Regions from separate parts of the Streptomyces malaysiensis subsp. malaysiensis genome, predicted to be linked through region 3. Evidence: riboswitches for the same ligand, from Rfam matches in the RefSeq annotation. Region 3 holds a riboswitch; each other region holds the start of a gene.
What was found. A riboswitch is a leader RNA that binds a small molecule or an ion and turns the genes downstream of it on or off. The one in region 3 is predicted to bind S-adenosylmethionine.
Positions count from the first base shown of each region.

Region 1: it holds a riboswitch for S-adenosylmethionine, as region 3 does, so the genes downstream of both, AB0E24_RS23045 (glutathione S-transferase C-terminal domain-containing protein) here and AB0E24_RS18210 (aminotransferase class V-fold PLP-dependent enzyme) in region 3, are expected to answer to the same signal.
Region 2: it holds a riboswitch for S-adenosylmethionine, as region 3 does, so the genes downstream of both, thrC (threonine synthase) here and AB0E24_RS18210 (aminotransferase class V-fold PLP-dependent enzyme) in region 3, are expected to answer to the same signal.

Region 1 is NZ_JBEZNG010000011.1:139,328-144,159, reverse strand. It holds gene AB0E24_RS23060 (MauE/DoxX family redox-associated membrane protein) at 1-304, shown strand, start outside; gene AB0E24_RS23055 (YhjD/YihY/BrkB family envelope integrity protein) at 443-1,303, shown strand; gene AB0E24_RS23050 (Mut7-C RNAse domain-containing protein) at 1,446-2,189, shown strand; gene AB0E24_RS23045 (glutathione S-transferase C-terminal domain-containing protein) at 2,354-3,199, opposite strand; SAM riboswitch class IV at 3,558-3,704, opposite strand; gene AB0E24_RS23040 (PP2C family protein-serine/threonine phosphatase) at 3,891-4,832, opposite strand, start outside.
Region 2 is NZ_JBEZNG010000003.1:299,099-303,930, forward strand. It holds gene AB0E24_RS08460 (alpha,alpha-trehalose-phosphate synthase (UDP-forming)) at 1-738, opposite strand, end outside; gene AB0E24_RS08465 (glucosyl-3-phosphoglycerate synthase) at 906-1,853, opposite strand; SAM riboswitch class I at 2,050-2,191, shown strand; gene thrC (threonine synthase) at 2,210-3,520, shown strand; gene AB0E24_RS08475 (MoaD/ThiS family protein) at 3,517-3,795, shown strand; gene AB0E24_RS08480 (cold-shock protein) at 4,214-4,420, shown strand; gene groL (chaperonin GroEL) at 4,828-4,832, shown strand, end outside.
Region 3 is NZ_JBEZNG010000008.1:91,254-96,085, reverse strand. It holds gene AB0E24_RS18230 (NYN domain-containing protein) at 1-323, opposite strand, end outside; gene AB0E24_RS18225 (hypothetical protein) at 341-586, opposite strand; gene AB0E24_RS18220 (rhomboid family intramembrane serine protease) at 739-1,473, shown strand; gene AB0E24_RS18215 (Lrp/AsnC ligand binding domain-containing protein) at 1,470-1,751, shown strand; gene AB0E24_RS18210 (aminotransferase class V-fold PLP-dependent enzyme) at 1,878-3,275, opposite strand; SAM riboswitch class IV at 3,473-3,591, opposite strand; gene trpD (anthranilate phosphoribosyltransferase) at 3,682-4,755, opposite strand.

The DNA of each region.
Region 1 (4,832 bases), on a different contig from region 3:
GCTCACCGCGGCCGGAGCGCGGACGGCGGTCCCGGTCGCCGCGACCGTCGAACTGCTGGAGCGCTCCCGCGCCTGGCAGAGCGTCTCCCGTGTGGTGCGCTCCGCTCTGATGGACCACTGGGACGACGGCGGCTGGCGCATCCTCCAGTTCGCCGGGGTGTACGGGGGCGGCACGGCCGCGAGGCCCGTTCTGGTGCTCTTCGCGGTGGACGCCGCGGCCAGCCTGGACACGGTGCGCGAGCCCGCCGTCCGGGTCAGCGTCATCGACGCGGACAGCGGAGCCCCGGTCATGGCCACGGCGTGAGGCCCGCCCAGCGGGCTCGCACGGCCGCCGGGACACCGCATGGGTGCCCCGGGCGAGCTCCCGGCGGAACGTCACCACCCCGAGTAGCCTGGACGGCACTGCCCAGGTCGAGCCGGTGGCGCGGGTAGGGGAGTGGGTATGTCCGAGAATCGGTCCGCGTCCGGCTCCCGGGGGCCCAGATGGTGGCGGCGGCTGGAGGACGCGTTCCACCGGTCGGCGCTCGGACGCGGCTGGCGGCGGGGCAGTGAATTCGAGCTGCTGCACCGCGCGATGGGCTTCGCCGCCCTGGGCTTTCTCACCCTGGTGCCCCTGCTGATCGTGGTGGCCGCGGCCGACCCGGTGAACCGGCTGGGATTCGCCCAGTGGCTGGGCGAGGGCCTCGGACTCTCCCCGACCTCGCGGGACGAGGTGCAGCGGCTGTTCGCCCCGCCCAAGCAGGCGCTGGAGTCCACCACCGCCTTCGGTCTGGCCACGCTCGCCATCTTCGGGCTGCGCTTCGGCACGGTGCTCCAGGTCGGCTACGAGAAGGTGTGGGAGCTTCCGGCCGGCCGCTGGCACACCGTCTGGCGCCATCTGGTGTGGCTCGTGGTGCTGATCTGCTATCTGCTGCTCTCCGCCCATCTGGCGCCCGGTCTCTCCCGGGTGCTGGTGGCGGTGGTGGGCACGGTGCTGTTCTTCTGGTGGTCGCAGCATCTGCTGCTCGGCGGGCGGATCAGCTGGGGCGCCCTGCTGCCCGGCGCGCTGGCCACCGGCGTCGGGCTGCTGGGGCTGCGGGTCTTCTCCCAGCTGGTGTTCTCCCCGCTGATCGCCTCCAGCACGGTCTCCTACGGCCCGGTCGGCACCGTCCTGGTCGTCCAGTCCTGGCTGGTCGGCGTCGGCTTCGTGGTCTTCGGCGGTGCGCTCGTCGGGCGGGTGCTGCACGAGGACTATCTGCGGATGGTGGCATGGCGCCGCAAGAGACACCGCGACCGCGCCAAGGCGGACCCACCGGTCGGCTGACGCCCGGACGACGAGCGTACGGGCCGTTCGGCCCGCCGCCCCCGGTGGTTCCCGCCGACGGTCCGTTTTCATGATCGCCAAGCCTGGCGCCGGACCGGAAACGCCATCGCCCCGAGCCGGGCGCGCCTGGCATGCTGGCGGTGTGAACGGACCCGAGATCCACCTCAGCCTCGCCCCTGAACTGCGGTTCTTCACCGTCCCTGAGCGCCGCCGCCCCTGGACGGCCGTCGTCACCGACGGCGCTTCGACTCTCGGCCATGTCGTCGAGTCGCTCGGGGTCCCGCTCACCGAGGTCGGCAGGCTGCTGGTGGACGGGGACGAGGCCGCTGTCTCGCATGTGCCGAGCGCGGGGGAGACCGTGGAGGTCCACCCGGTCGTCCGCCCGCAGCGAGTGCCGGGCGCGCCGCTGCGCTTCCTGCTCGATGTGCATCTGGGCACGCTCGCGCGCCGGCTGCGGCTGCTGGGCGTGGACGCCGCGTACGAGAGCGAGGACATCGGCGATCCCGAGCTGGCCGCGCGCTCCGCCGCCCAGCGCAGGGTGCTGCTCTCCCGCGACCGCGGGCTGCTGCGCCGCCGTGAGCTGTGGGCCGGGGCGTATGTCTACAGCGACCGCCCCGATGAGCAACTGCGGGACGTCCTCGGCCGGTTCACCCCGAGCCTGGTGCCCTGGACCCGCTGCACCGCCTGCAACGGCCCGCTGGAGGACGCCGACAAGGAGGCGGTCCGGGAGCGGCTCCAGCACGGCACCCGGCGCACTTACGAAGTCTTCGCCCGCTGTACGGCCTGCGGGCGGGTCTACTGGCGCGGCGCCCACCACGCCCGTCTGGAAGCCATCGTGGCCGGGGCGATGGGCGAGTTCGGCGCCGCCAGGGCCGCCCTGACCTGAGCGGAGCCGCAGGTCAGGGCGGTGCCTCGGCGGTGACTGGCGGCGGTGGCCGCTACGGCGACTGGTGGCGATGGCTGCTTACGGCCGCCTTCGACGGTGGCGGTGACCTCCAGGGTCCTCGGCGGTGGCGGTCACCGCCGGCGCGGAAACCCCAGGGCGGAAACTCAGGACACCTCGTCCTGGAGCGCCTCCGGGATCGTGGTGTGGAAGGCCGGATGGGCATGCAGCCGCCGTACATAGGCGCGCAGCCGCCCGTGCCGGGAGACCCGGTGGGCCGCGTCGGCGTCCAGGAGGGGCCGGTACTCGGTGTCGAGCTGGACGAGGGCCACCCACAGGTCCACATCGGCGGCGGTCAGCTCGTCGCCCAGTGCGTACGGCGCGGTCGCCAGCTGTCGGTCGAGCCGGTCCAGGGCGGTCAGCAGCCGCTCGAGCGCCGCGTCCCGGCACTCCGGCTCGTGCGCCGTCCCGGCCTGCCGTGCGGCGTGGGTGATGTCCTCGTCGAGGAGTTCGCGGAGGGCGTCGATGTCCGCGGCGAGGGCCGCCGGGCGCAGCCGGGGAGATCCGGCGCCGCCCGGGTCGCTCAGATGGCCGGCGAGATCGCGCAGGATGTCGGGCGTGTGATTGCTGACGACACGTCCGGTCCAGCCGTCGCACAGCGCGGGCGCGTCCAGCGGTCCGCCGTAGCGGTGCCAGGTGGCCTCGTAGGCCCCGCGCAGCGCGGCGAACGCTTCGGGGGTGTCGTCCGGGAGCCCGAGGAGAGTGGTGGCGACGGTGTTCCGCAGCCCGAGCAGATCGAGGGTGATGGAGACGCGCAGCGAGAGCGGACAGCTCGCGGAGAGATAGAGCCGATAGCGATGCGGCACCGGATAGAAGCCACCGGCGAGGTCGACGCCGATACGGCTGCGGAAGCGGTGCGGCGGTGCGGGCGGGGCGATCCGGGGACGCGGCGAACAGGGGTCGGGGTCGAGCAGAGCGGCGGGACCTGAACTGACGGAAAACGTCTCGGACATGGCTCTCCAAGGCAATGACGGAGCCCCGGCCCCGCCGGTCAGGCGGCGCCGATGGCGCAACGGAAGGGAAGCCCGCGCGGGGCGCCCGCCGGGACGGTGCCGGGACACACCCGGCCCGGCCCCGGCGCGCGAGGCCGCGCTCAGTGCTCGGTGACCGCGTCGATTCAGACGGCTGGACTGGAGGCGCTGCAAATGCGCAGCAGATCGATGTGCAGCCGCCTGGTCAGGAGGTGATCCGCCGGAGCCAGGAGACGGCGGAGCGGGGACAACGGCCGGGGACGCCGACGGGCGCCGTCCCTGTGGCTGTCGGTCCTGGGCATCTCCACCGATCCCATCATCGGGGGCTCGCGAGGCAGCGAGACCGCGCTTGTCCCGTCCACGCCGACGGGACCTGGTCGTCACCCGGGGGCACCCCGTCGCGGAAGAAGGGTTGCCTGTCAGCGAGCCGGGGCCGATGACCCGCCTGAGCGGGGATACCGCACGGTGGGCGCTGACAATCGTGACCGTCCCTGACAGTGTCGTCGCGCTCCGCGAGGGCGTCAACCCATGCCAAGGCGGCCAACGCGGGCCGACGGTACGGCGGATGTACGACGCCGGTGTGGCCGCACCCACTCGGAGAACCGGCTGGGAGAGCCCACTTCGGAGAAGCGGCTCAAAGAACCCACACAAAGAACCCACACAAAGAACCGGCTCAGAGAACCGGCCGCCCCGCGCCGCCGATGACCCGCTCGATGAGGACCATCGCCGCGTCGTCCGACAGCCGCCCCTCCGTATGCCGGACCAGGGCGTGGCGCAGCCCGTCCAGGTACTCGGACGGAGTGGCGCCGTCCAGCGTCTCCATGGTCCGGTGCAGCGGGAAGAACTCGTTGCAGTGGTTGCGGGCCTCGACCACTCCGTCGGTGTGCAGCAACAGCCGGTCACCGGGCAGGAACGGAAAGGTCTCGACGCGGATCGGGGGAGGGGCAAGGAAATCCTCGAGGCCGAGCGGCGGCAGCGGGCGCACCGGGTCCAGGGAGCGCACCTTGCGCCCGCGCATCACCAGGGGCGGCGGATGGCCCCGGTTGATCAGATGGACCAGTGACTCCTCCGACACCTGGGCGAGCAGCACGGTGACGAACTGCTCCTCCAGCTCCTGCGGGTCCTGGAACTGGGAACGGTCCAGCAGCTCGTACTCGCGCCCCAGCGCGGCCGCGCAGCGGTGCATCACCTCGGCGAGATCCTGCTCGTAGTGCACCGCCTCCCGGAAGGCGCCCACCACGGCCGCGGCGGACCGCACCGCGGCCAGCCCCTTTCCCCGCACATCGCCGACGATCAGCCGCACTCCGTAGCGGGTGGACATCGCCTCGTACAGGTCCCCGCCGATCTGCGCTCCGCGCTCGGCCGCCATATAGACACTGGCGGTGTTCACCACGCCCATCCGGGCGGGCAGCGGCCTCAGCACCACGTTCTGGGACACCTCGGCGATCCGGCGGATATGGGCCAGCTCACGGTCCCGGCGCACCCGTACCGCGCTGGTCGCCACGCTCGCGACCGCCACCACCACCAGGGCCAGCAGATTCGCGTACACCACCTCGCTGCCCCACGCGTCGTTGTGGGCGGCGGTGATCCCGCAGATCGCCGCGGCCAGCAGCGC
Region 2 (4,832 bases), on a different contig from region 3:
GCCCTCCTCGCCGCCGTCGCCATCTCCGTCCCGGACGATCTCCGCGCCCAGCACGGCCGCACAGCAGTCGGCGAAGGCGGTGGCCCAGCGCTCGGTGAGGAACGCGGCGCGGTCGCCGCCGAGGATGCCGCGCAGCACATCCGCCGCGACCTGGTCCGGCAGCAGCCGGTAGTAGTCAGGCGGCGCCCAGGGGGTGTGCGAGAAGTGGCCGATCCGCAGATCGGGGCGGCGCTCGCGGAGCATCGCGGGCACCAGCGCCAGGTGGTAGTCCTGCACCAGGACGACGGCCTCGGCCACCGCCTCCTGGGCGAGCGCGTCCGCGAAGGCCGCGTTGTAGCTCTCATAGGCCGCCCACTGCTCGGCGAACTCCGCGTCGAAGACCGGCTCGACCGGGGTCTGGTAGAGCAGATGGTGGATGAACCACAGCACCGAATTGGCGATGCCGTTGTACGCGGCGGCGAAGACATCCGGCGCGATGTCGAGCATCCGCACCTGCTGGCCGCCGGTGTCACCGGGGTTCAGATGGCTGGTCCCGGCGCGCCGGGCCGCCTCGCGGTCGCCCTCGCCGAGCGCCGCGCACACCCACACCGCTCCCGAGTCGGAGCCGATCGCGCTGAGGCCGGAGACCAGCCCGCCGCCGCCGCGCTTGGCGGTGAGCGAGCCGCCCTCGCCCAGGCCGTACGAGACCGGGCCGCGGTTGGACGCGACCAGGATCGGGGCGGTGCGCGGAGCTCCCATGTCGCGAGCCTAGCCATGTGCGACCCCGCGCAAACGTACGTACGGTTTCTTGCCCCGTAGGTGCTATTCCGGTTCTGGCGGTTCTGGCCATGCGGACGCCGCCGCGCAAGCGGATGGGCGCTCTCCCGCGATCCCCGCAGGCGCCTTCGCGTGCCGCCCGGGGGCCATCACGCCGCGCGCCGGGCCGCGTACTCCGGGATCTCGATCATCGGCGGCCGCTCCTCGGTGTCCACGGCCGTGGTGCGCGGCTCGAAGCCGCTCTCGCCCCGGTCGAACTGGGTCAGCCGCGGCCGCACCAAGTGGCCCCGGGCCAGCCGCAGCTGCGCGGTGCGGTAGATCGCGGCCGCCATCCGGCCGAGCGCCAGCCCGTCCTGGTGGCGGTGTTTGCGCACCCCGATGTCCACCTGGCCGAGCGCGTCGAGCCCCACCGTGTGCAGCGCGTCGACCAGCAGCCCCAGCTCGACCCCGTAGCCGACCGGGAAGGGCAGCCGCTCCAGCAGCGAGCGGCGCGCCGCGTACTCACCGCCCAGCGGCTGGACGAACCCGGCCAGCTGGGGCCAGTGGAGGTTCAGCAGCGGGCGCGCGACCAGCTCGGTGACCCGGCCGCCCTGGCCCGCCAGCTCGCCGAGCGGGCGGTCGTACATGCCCTTCACCAGCTGGAGCGTGGGGTCGGTCAGCAGCGGACCGACGATCCCGGAGACGAAGCGCGCGTTGAATTCCCGCAGGTCGGCGTCGATGAAGCAGACGATGTCGCCGCTGGTGGCCAGCAGGGACCGCCACAGCACCTCGCCCTTGCCGGCCACCGCGGGCAGCCGGGGCAGCAGCGAGTCGCGGGGGACGACGGTGGCGCCCGCCGCCGCGGCGACCTCGGCGGTGCGGTCCGTCGAACCGGAGTCCAGCACCACCAGCTCGTCCACCAGCGGCACCGCCTCGCCCATCAGCTCACGGCGGATCGTGCCGGCGATCTCGCCGACCGTGGCCTCCTCGTTCAGGGCGGGCAGGACCACGCTCACCGTCGTCGCCGAGGTCCGCTTCGCGGCCAGCAGGCGATCCAGCGGACGGTCGTCGGCCGACCAGGAGCGGCGCTCCAGCCAGCGCTCCACCTCATCCAGCACCTGTGTGTCTCCCTGCTGTGGTCGCTCTGCTGTGGTCGCTGTGACCCATCTCGCGCTTCGGACGGCTATCTCAACCATCCGGGCCTTCGGTTACAGTCTTGAACAACGCACGTGACCGTCGTATGTCGGGGTCGACCCCGGTGTTCACCGACGATGCCCGTGTTGACAAACGCTCCGGGTCCGCCCGGCGCCATACCGCTCATCCAGAGGGGCAGAGGGAACGGCCCGTTGAAGCCCCGGCAACCCTCCAGCTGATCTCGCATTCCACCGCGAGGCTCCCAGCTCGGGAAGGTGCCAATTCCGTCTCGTGGCGAAATGCGTCCCGAGGAAGATGAGGAGAAAGGGCCTCGCCATCCATGGCTGTGCAATCAGTAGAAAGCTCAACCACTTCCGCCTCCTCCTCCAGCTCTGCCGCCTCCGGTGCTTTCGGCCCCGCCGTGGCATTGTCCTGCCGGGAGTGCGGTGAGCGGTTCGAGCTGGGCCCGATTTTCGCGTGCGAGGTCTGTTTCGGGCCGCTCGAGGTCGCGTACGAGCTGCCGGCCGGCGATCCGGAGGGGCTGCGCCGGCGGATCGAGGCCGGTCCGAACAGCATCTGGCGCTACGCCCCGCTGCTGCCCGTCCCCGCGGACGTGGCGGACCTGCCCAGTCTGAACCCCGGCCTCACCAAGCTGGTCAAGGCCGACAACCTCGCTCGTGAGCTCGGTGTCACCGGTGAGCTGCACATCAAGGACGACTCGGGGAACCCCACCCACTCGTTCAAGGACCGGGTCGTCGCCATCGCCGTCCAGGCCGCCCGCACCTTCGGCTTCACCACCCTCTCCTGCTCCTCCACCGGCAACCTCGCCGGCGCGGTCGGCGCCGCGGCCGCCCGCGCGGGCTTCCGCTCCTGTGTCTTCATCCCGCACGACCTGGAGGCCGGCAAGGTCGTCATGGCCGCGGTCTACGGCGGTGAGCTGGTCGGCATCGAGGGCACCTACGACGACGTCAACCGCTTCTGTAGCGAGCTGATCGGCGACCCGGTGGGCGAGGGCTGGGGCTTCGTCAACGTCAACCTGCGCCCGTACTACGGCGAGGGCTCCAAGACCCTGGCGTACGAGATCTGCGAGCAGCTCGGCTGGCGGCTGCCCGACCAGATCGTCATCCCGATCGCCTCCGGCTCCCAGCTCACCAAGATCGACAAGGGGCTGAAGGAGCTGATCGCGATCGGTCTGGTCGAGGACAAGCCCTACAAGATCTTCGGCGCCCAGGCCGAGGGCTGCTCCCCGGTCTCCGCCGCCTTCAAGGCCGGCCATGACGTCGTCCGGCCGCAGAAGCCGCAGACCATCGCCAAGTCGCTGGCCATCGGCAACCCCGCGGACGGCCCGTACGTCCTGGACATCGCCCGCCGTACGGGCGGCGCGGTGGAGGACGTGAACGACGAGCAGATCGTCGACGCCATCAAGCTGCTGGCCCGCACCGAGGGGATCTTCGCGGAGACCGCGGGCGGGGTGACCGTCGGCGTGACCAGGAAGCTGATCGAGGACGGCCTGCTCGACCCGTCCCTGACGACCGTCGTGCTCAACACCGGCGACGGCCTCAAGACCCTCGACGCCGTGGCCCCCACCACGGGTCCCTCCGCCATCATCCGCCCCACCCTTGACTCGTTCCGAGAGGCTGGCCTCGTATGAGCGTCAACGTCCGAATCCCGACCATCCTGCGCACCTACACCGGCGGTCAGGCCGAGGTTCCCGCCGAGGGTGCGACCCTCGCCGAGGTCCTGGCGGACCTGGAGAAGAACCACCAGGGGATCGCGGCCCGCGTGCTGGACGACACCGGCAAGCTCCGTCGCTTCGTCAACGTCTACGTCAACGACGACGACGTCCGCTTCGCCGACGGCCTGGCCACGGCGACCCCGGACGGCGCGGGAATCTCGATCATCCCGGCGGTGGCGGGCGGCTGCTGACGCCTCGTTCGCCCGTTCACCCCTTCTCACCTTTGGCATCGCCCCGTCCCGGGACAACCGGACGGGGCGATTCCGTGTGTGGAATCGCGATACAGTTGCCCGGATTCCCCGAGGGCGCCGGGTCCGGAGCCGCATATGAGAACTCGTCAAGTTGTGCGTAAAGTGTGCGCGCGAATTGTCGGGTTGGCTCTTTATGTCCAGCCCGGCTTGCCCGAACTTCACATAATTTCTCACTTTTAACCGTTCGACCGTGCCCAGAATTCTCGTCCGATTGACCTGTTGCAGAGGGCGTTGGGACGGATACATTCAGCGGCGGTCGACGCGTTCCGGCGCACACCCCCCACATCCGGGGGGTGAGGTCTGACCCGGGTCCGCGGAGTGCGGTCCTGCGCAAGGGCCAGCAATAGGGGAGTTAGGAATGGCTCAGGGCACCGTCAAGTGGTTCAACGCGGAGAAGGGGTACGGCTTCATCGCGGTCGACGGTGGTGCGGACGTGTTCGTCCACTACAGCGCGATCCAGATGGACGGGTACCGCACCCTCGAGGAAGGCCAGCGGGTCGAGTTCGAGATCTCGCAGGGCCAGAAGGGCCCGCAGGCCGACATGGTCCGCGTGGCCGTAGGCTGACGCGCCGACGCGACGCAGCTGAATCGAACAAACCGAAGGGTCCGTCTCCCGTAACAGGGTACGGACCCTTCGGCATGCCCGTCGCCCGGCCCGCCCGCTTCGGGCACCCACGCCCTCCCGGTCCCCCTTCGGGCGCTTGCGCCCTCCCGTCACCCGACCACCACCCCTCACGGACGCCCCTCGGGCGCTTGCACTCGATAGGCCCGAGTGCTAATCATTGGCGTTAGCACTCTGACGTTGAGAGTGACAGAAGGACCGGGTCGGTGAGGCCCGCCAGGCCGTGCGGAGCAAGGAACCGCGGGGCAGGCAGGCCGTCCGTCGCGGGCGCCAGCGCGGTCCGGAGCAATCCGCCCCCACGGCCTAACGGCCTGGGAGGTACCCCCTAAGTCTTGGGAGGACCACTTCACATGGC
Region 3 (4,832 bases):
GCGGGCGGCGACCCGCCCTCGATCGCCTCGGCCAGCTCCCGCTGGGCCTCCCGCAGCCGTCCCGCGATCCGCTGCCGGAAGACGGGGTCGCTCTCCACCGCGGCGGCCATCGCGTTGCCCGCGAACTTGGCGCGCCGGGTCGGGGTGAAACGGGCGTACTGCCGCAGCTGGGTGGGCAGCTCGGTGACCGTCAGACCGCCGAAGGCGTCCGCGACCAGCGCCACCACACGCCGTCGCACCCCTTCCGGCAGGGGGCGGTCCAGCGCCTCGGTGACGCCCTCGGCGTCACCGGCCGCCCCGGGGTCACCGGTCCGCTCCACCACCTGTCACCGCTCCGTTCTCAGGCGCTCTGGCCGGCGCTCGGGCGATCCACGAGCTCGATCTGATCGACCGCGTTGCACCAGCGGCAGCGCACTGACTCAATGCTCTCACCGAGCACCTCGCGTTCCTCGACTCTGGGTTCCCCGGCCAGGTCGAGATGCACATACTCCACGGCTCTGGTCGCGCGGGTCACATCGAACCGGGTGAGATTGCCGCAGAGCGTGCAACGCCAGCGGGTCTGGGCGGTCGGCAGGGGCACGGCCATGGTGCGGTCCTCGCTTCTCGGCTCGTCGGCGGCGTCCTGTAACCCTACGGCCTGAGCCCTGGCCCGCGCCGGGGCCCGTCTCCCGCCCGCGGCCACGGGGAGCGCGGCGAGGCGCTCTGTGGAGGTTGCGTCCGGTACGGAATGATCTGACCATGATCGAGACGTCGTCGGGGCCCGGCCGCCCCTGGATGGCGGGGCCCGGCCGCCCGTGGATGACGTACGGCCTGATCGTCAGCTGCTGCCTGATCTTCGTCCTCGGACCGGCCTCGGGGCTCAACCCCGGCTATGGCTCGGGCGGGCGGCTGGTGGAGGCCCAGTCCACGTACTTCGAGCGCTGGGGCGTGGTGCCGAGCGCGCTGTGGAGCGGCGCCCCGGACCAGCCGCTCGCCCCGCTGACCGCGCTGTTCGTGCACGGCAACTGGCTGCATCTGCTCGGCAACATGCTGTTTCTCTACGTCTTCGGGGCGATGACCGAGGAGCGGATGGGACGCCTCCAGTTCGCCGCCTTCTACCTCGCCACCGGCTATCTGGCGCTGCTCGGCTACGCCGCCGCGCACGCCGACTCGGCCCAGAGCCTGGTGGGCGCCTCCGGGGCCATCTCCGGGGTGCTCGGCGCGTTTCTGTGGCTGTTTCCCCGGGCCCGGGTGACCAGCCTCTTCCCGTTTCTGCTCTTCCTCCCGCTGCGCTTCCCCGCCTGGGCGGTGCTGATCTTCTGGGTGGCCCTCCAGTGGCTGGCCGCCCGGCAGGCCGACGACCGCCCGGGCGTGGCCTATCTCGCCCATCTCGTGGGCTTCACCCTCGGGTTTCTCTTCGCGTGGGCCCGATTCGGGCGGACGGCTAGAGTGGGCGGCGCAGCCCGGGCCAGTGAGGGAGAAAGTCAGCCGTGATCACTTCGATCGTGCTCATCAAGACCAACGTGGACCAGATTCCGGAGACCGCCGAGAAGATCGCCGCGATCGGCGGTGTGAGCGAGGTCTACTCGGTCACCGGCGCGCACGATCTGATCGCGATGGTGCGGGTGGCCCGGCACGACGACCTCGCGGACATCATCACGGGCGAGATCAGCAAGGTGCCGGGGGTGGCCTCGACCGAGACCCACATCGCCTTCCGTACGTACTCGCAGCACGACCTGGAGGCCGCGTTCGCGATCGGTCTGGACGGCTAGGGGAACCGGGGCTCCGCCCCGGACCCCGGGGGCTGAGGGCGAAGCCCCTGCCACGCGGCGGAGCCGCGCCGTAGACCCCGTAGGGCCCGGCCGCGCCCGAACGCTCGGGCCACAGGTCCGGAATCCTCAGCCGCGGTCCGGGACGCAGCGGCCGTCCTCGGTGCGGTAGCTCCACCGGGCCCCGTCGCGCACCAGCTCCTTCACGGCGCCGACGAACCGCTCCACATGCTCGTCCGGGGTGCCCGCCCCGAAGCTGACCCGGATCGCGTTCAGCGCCCGCTCCCCCGGCGCGGCCTCGGGCGCACCGCACTCGCCCGGCTCGTCGGGCTCGCTGTCCAGCAGGGTGCGGACCAGCGGATGCGCGCAGAAGAGCCCGTCGCGTACGCCGATGCCGTACTCCGCGGAGAGCGCCGCCGCGAAGTGGGAGCTGTTCCAGCCCTCCACCACGAACGACAGCACCCCGACCCGGGGCGCGTCGTCGCCGAACAGCGAGAGCACCCGCACCTCGGGCACCTCGGCCAGCCCCGCCCGCACCTTCTCGATCAGCTGCCGCTCACGGGCGACCAGCCCCTCGAAACCGGCCTCGGTCAGCGCCTTGCACGCCGAGGCGATCGCGTAGACCCCGATCACGTTCGGCGAGCCCGCCTCGTGCCGGGCGGCGGTGGTGTGCCACTCGACGTCGACACCGCCGTCGTCCCTGCGGGCCACCTTACGGCTGGCGCCGCCGCCCGCCAGATACGGCCGGGCCTCCCGCAGCCAGTCCGCCCGCCCGGCCAGCACACCGGCCCCGAAGGGCGCGTACAGCTTGTGCCCGGAGAAGGCCACCCAGTCGACGTCCGCCTCCGCGATGTCCACGGGGTGGTGCGGGGCCAGCTGCGCGGCGTCCAGGACGATACGGGCGCCATGCGCGTGCGCGGCCGCGGCCAGCTCCCGCACCGGCCACAGCTCACCGGTCACATTGGACGCGCCGGTCACACAGACCAGCGCCGGGCCCCCGGAGCGCCCCGCGAGCGCCCGCTCCAGCGTCTCCACCGCCTGCCGCGGGGAGCGCGGGGCGCTGAGGTAGCGGACGGTGAGGTCCGCCCGCTGCTCCCACGGCAGCAGCGAGGCATGGTGCTCGGTCTCGAAGACGTAGACCTCGGTGCCCCGCGGCGCCACGGCGGCCAGGAGGTTGAGCGAGTCGGTGGTGGAGCGGGTGAAGACGACCTGGTCGTCCTCGCGGCAGCCGAGGAAGGCGGCGACGTCCTTACGGCTGTTCTCGAAGAGGTCGGTGGACAGCTGCGAGAGATAGCCCGCCCCGCGGTGCACGCTGCCGTAGTAGGGCGCGTAGGCGGCGATGTCGTCCCAGACCCGGCGCAGCGCGGGGGCGCTGGCGGCGTAGTCGAGCGCCGCGTAGGTCACCTCGCCCCCGGTGACCAGGGGCACCAGAACGTCGCTGCCCAGCACGGGCAGCGGCTCACAGGCGGCGACGGAGGAATCGGCGGAGGCGGAGGCGGAGGCGAGGGCAGAAGGGCGCACGGACATGGCGAAGTCTCCCGTAAGGGTCGAAGGAATGCGTGCCGCGCACGGGGACGGCGACGAGCCGGCCGTCGGGGCGCGGAGAGGACGCTCGACGCACGGCGGACACCGCGCGGAGCAGGAGAGAAACGGGCCGTCCGGCCCTAGCGCATTCGCTGCATCACGGAAGAGCTCCCTCGACCACCAGGACCCCTAGTGCGAGGGGTCCGCGCTTGCCGCCGGCCTCGCTGCCTGGCGGCCTGGTCATCACCCGGGGCACCCCGCCACGGACGGAGGGTTGCCGGACAGCGGGCCGGGGCCGTAGTCGCTGTCGCTCGTGACCTGGGCAGGAGTATGCCATGTCCTACGGCGGTGCCCATGCCCTGTCCGTATCCCGGACAGAACATGGGCACCGTGACCGACGGCGGAGCGCTCAGGCGTGGGTGGCCCGTACCCACCGCTCCAGGACGTCGCGCGCCGCGCCCGAGTCGATCGACTCGGCGGCCCGCGCGGCGCCCGCCGCGATCCGGTCCGCCAGAGGCTTGTCGCCCGGCTCCGGCTCGAGCGCCACCAGCGCCGCCGCCGAGTTCAGCAGCACCGCGTCCCGGACCGGGCCCTTCTCGCCCGCCAGCAGCCTGCGGGCCACATCGGCGTTGTACGAGGCGTCAGCACCGCGCAGGGCCTCGATGGGGGCCAGTGCGACGCCCGCGTCCCGGGGGTCGAAGGTCTCCTGGCGCACGGCGCCGCCCCGGACCTCCCACACCTGGGAGGTCGTGGTCACGGTGAGCTCGTCCAGCCCGTCGTCGCCGCGGACGACCAGCGCGGAGGAGCCCCGCTCGGCCAGCACACCGGCGATGATGGGCGCCATCCGGGCGTCGGCGACCCCGGTGGCCTGGCACTTCACCCGCGCCGGGTTGGTCAGCGGGCCGAGCAGGTTGAACGGGGTGGCGACGCCCAGCTCACGGCGGGCCGAGGCGACATGCCGCAGCGACGGATGGAACTTCACCGCGAAGCAGAAGGTGATCCCCGCCTCCTCCGCGACCTCGACCACCCGCTCTGGGCCGATGTCCAGATTGACGCCCAGCTTCTCCAGCACATCGGAGGCGCCGCTGGCGGAGGACGCGGCGCGGTTGCCGTGCTTGACGACCCGCGCGCCGGTACCGGCCACGACCAGCGCGGACATGGTGGAGATATTGACGGTCCTGGCGCGGTCGCCGCCGGTGCCGACGATGTCCACGGTCGCCCCGGGCACCTCGATCACCCTGGCGTGCTCGTACATGGCCCGCACCAGACCGGCCACCTCGGAGACCGTCTCGCCCTTGGCGCGCAGCGCGATCGCGAATCCGGCGATCTGGGCGTCGGTGGCCTCGCCCCGCATGATCCGGTCCATGGCCCAGGCGGTGTCGTCCACGTCGAGGTCACGGCCGGCGATCAGCGTGCTCAGTACGTCCGGCCAGGTGCGGGCCGTCGCGGTGCTGTCGCCTCCGGCGGTGGTCACAACGTCCATGGTCCGCTCCTGGATCCGTGGGGTGGGCAGGGAAGGGGTCCGCGCACTTCAGCGGCCCGTCGGCAAGCCTATCGGCA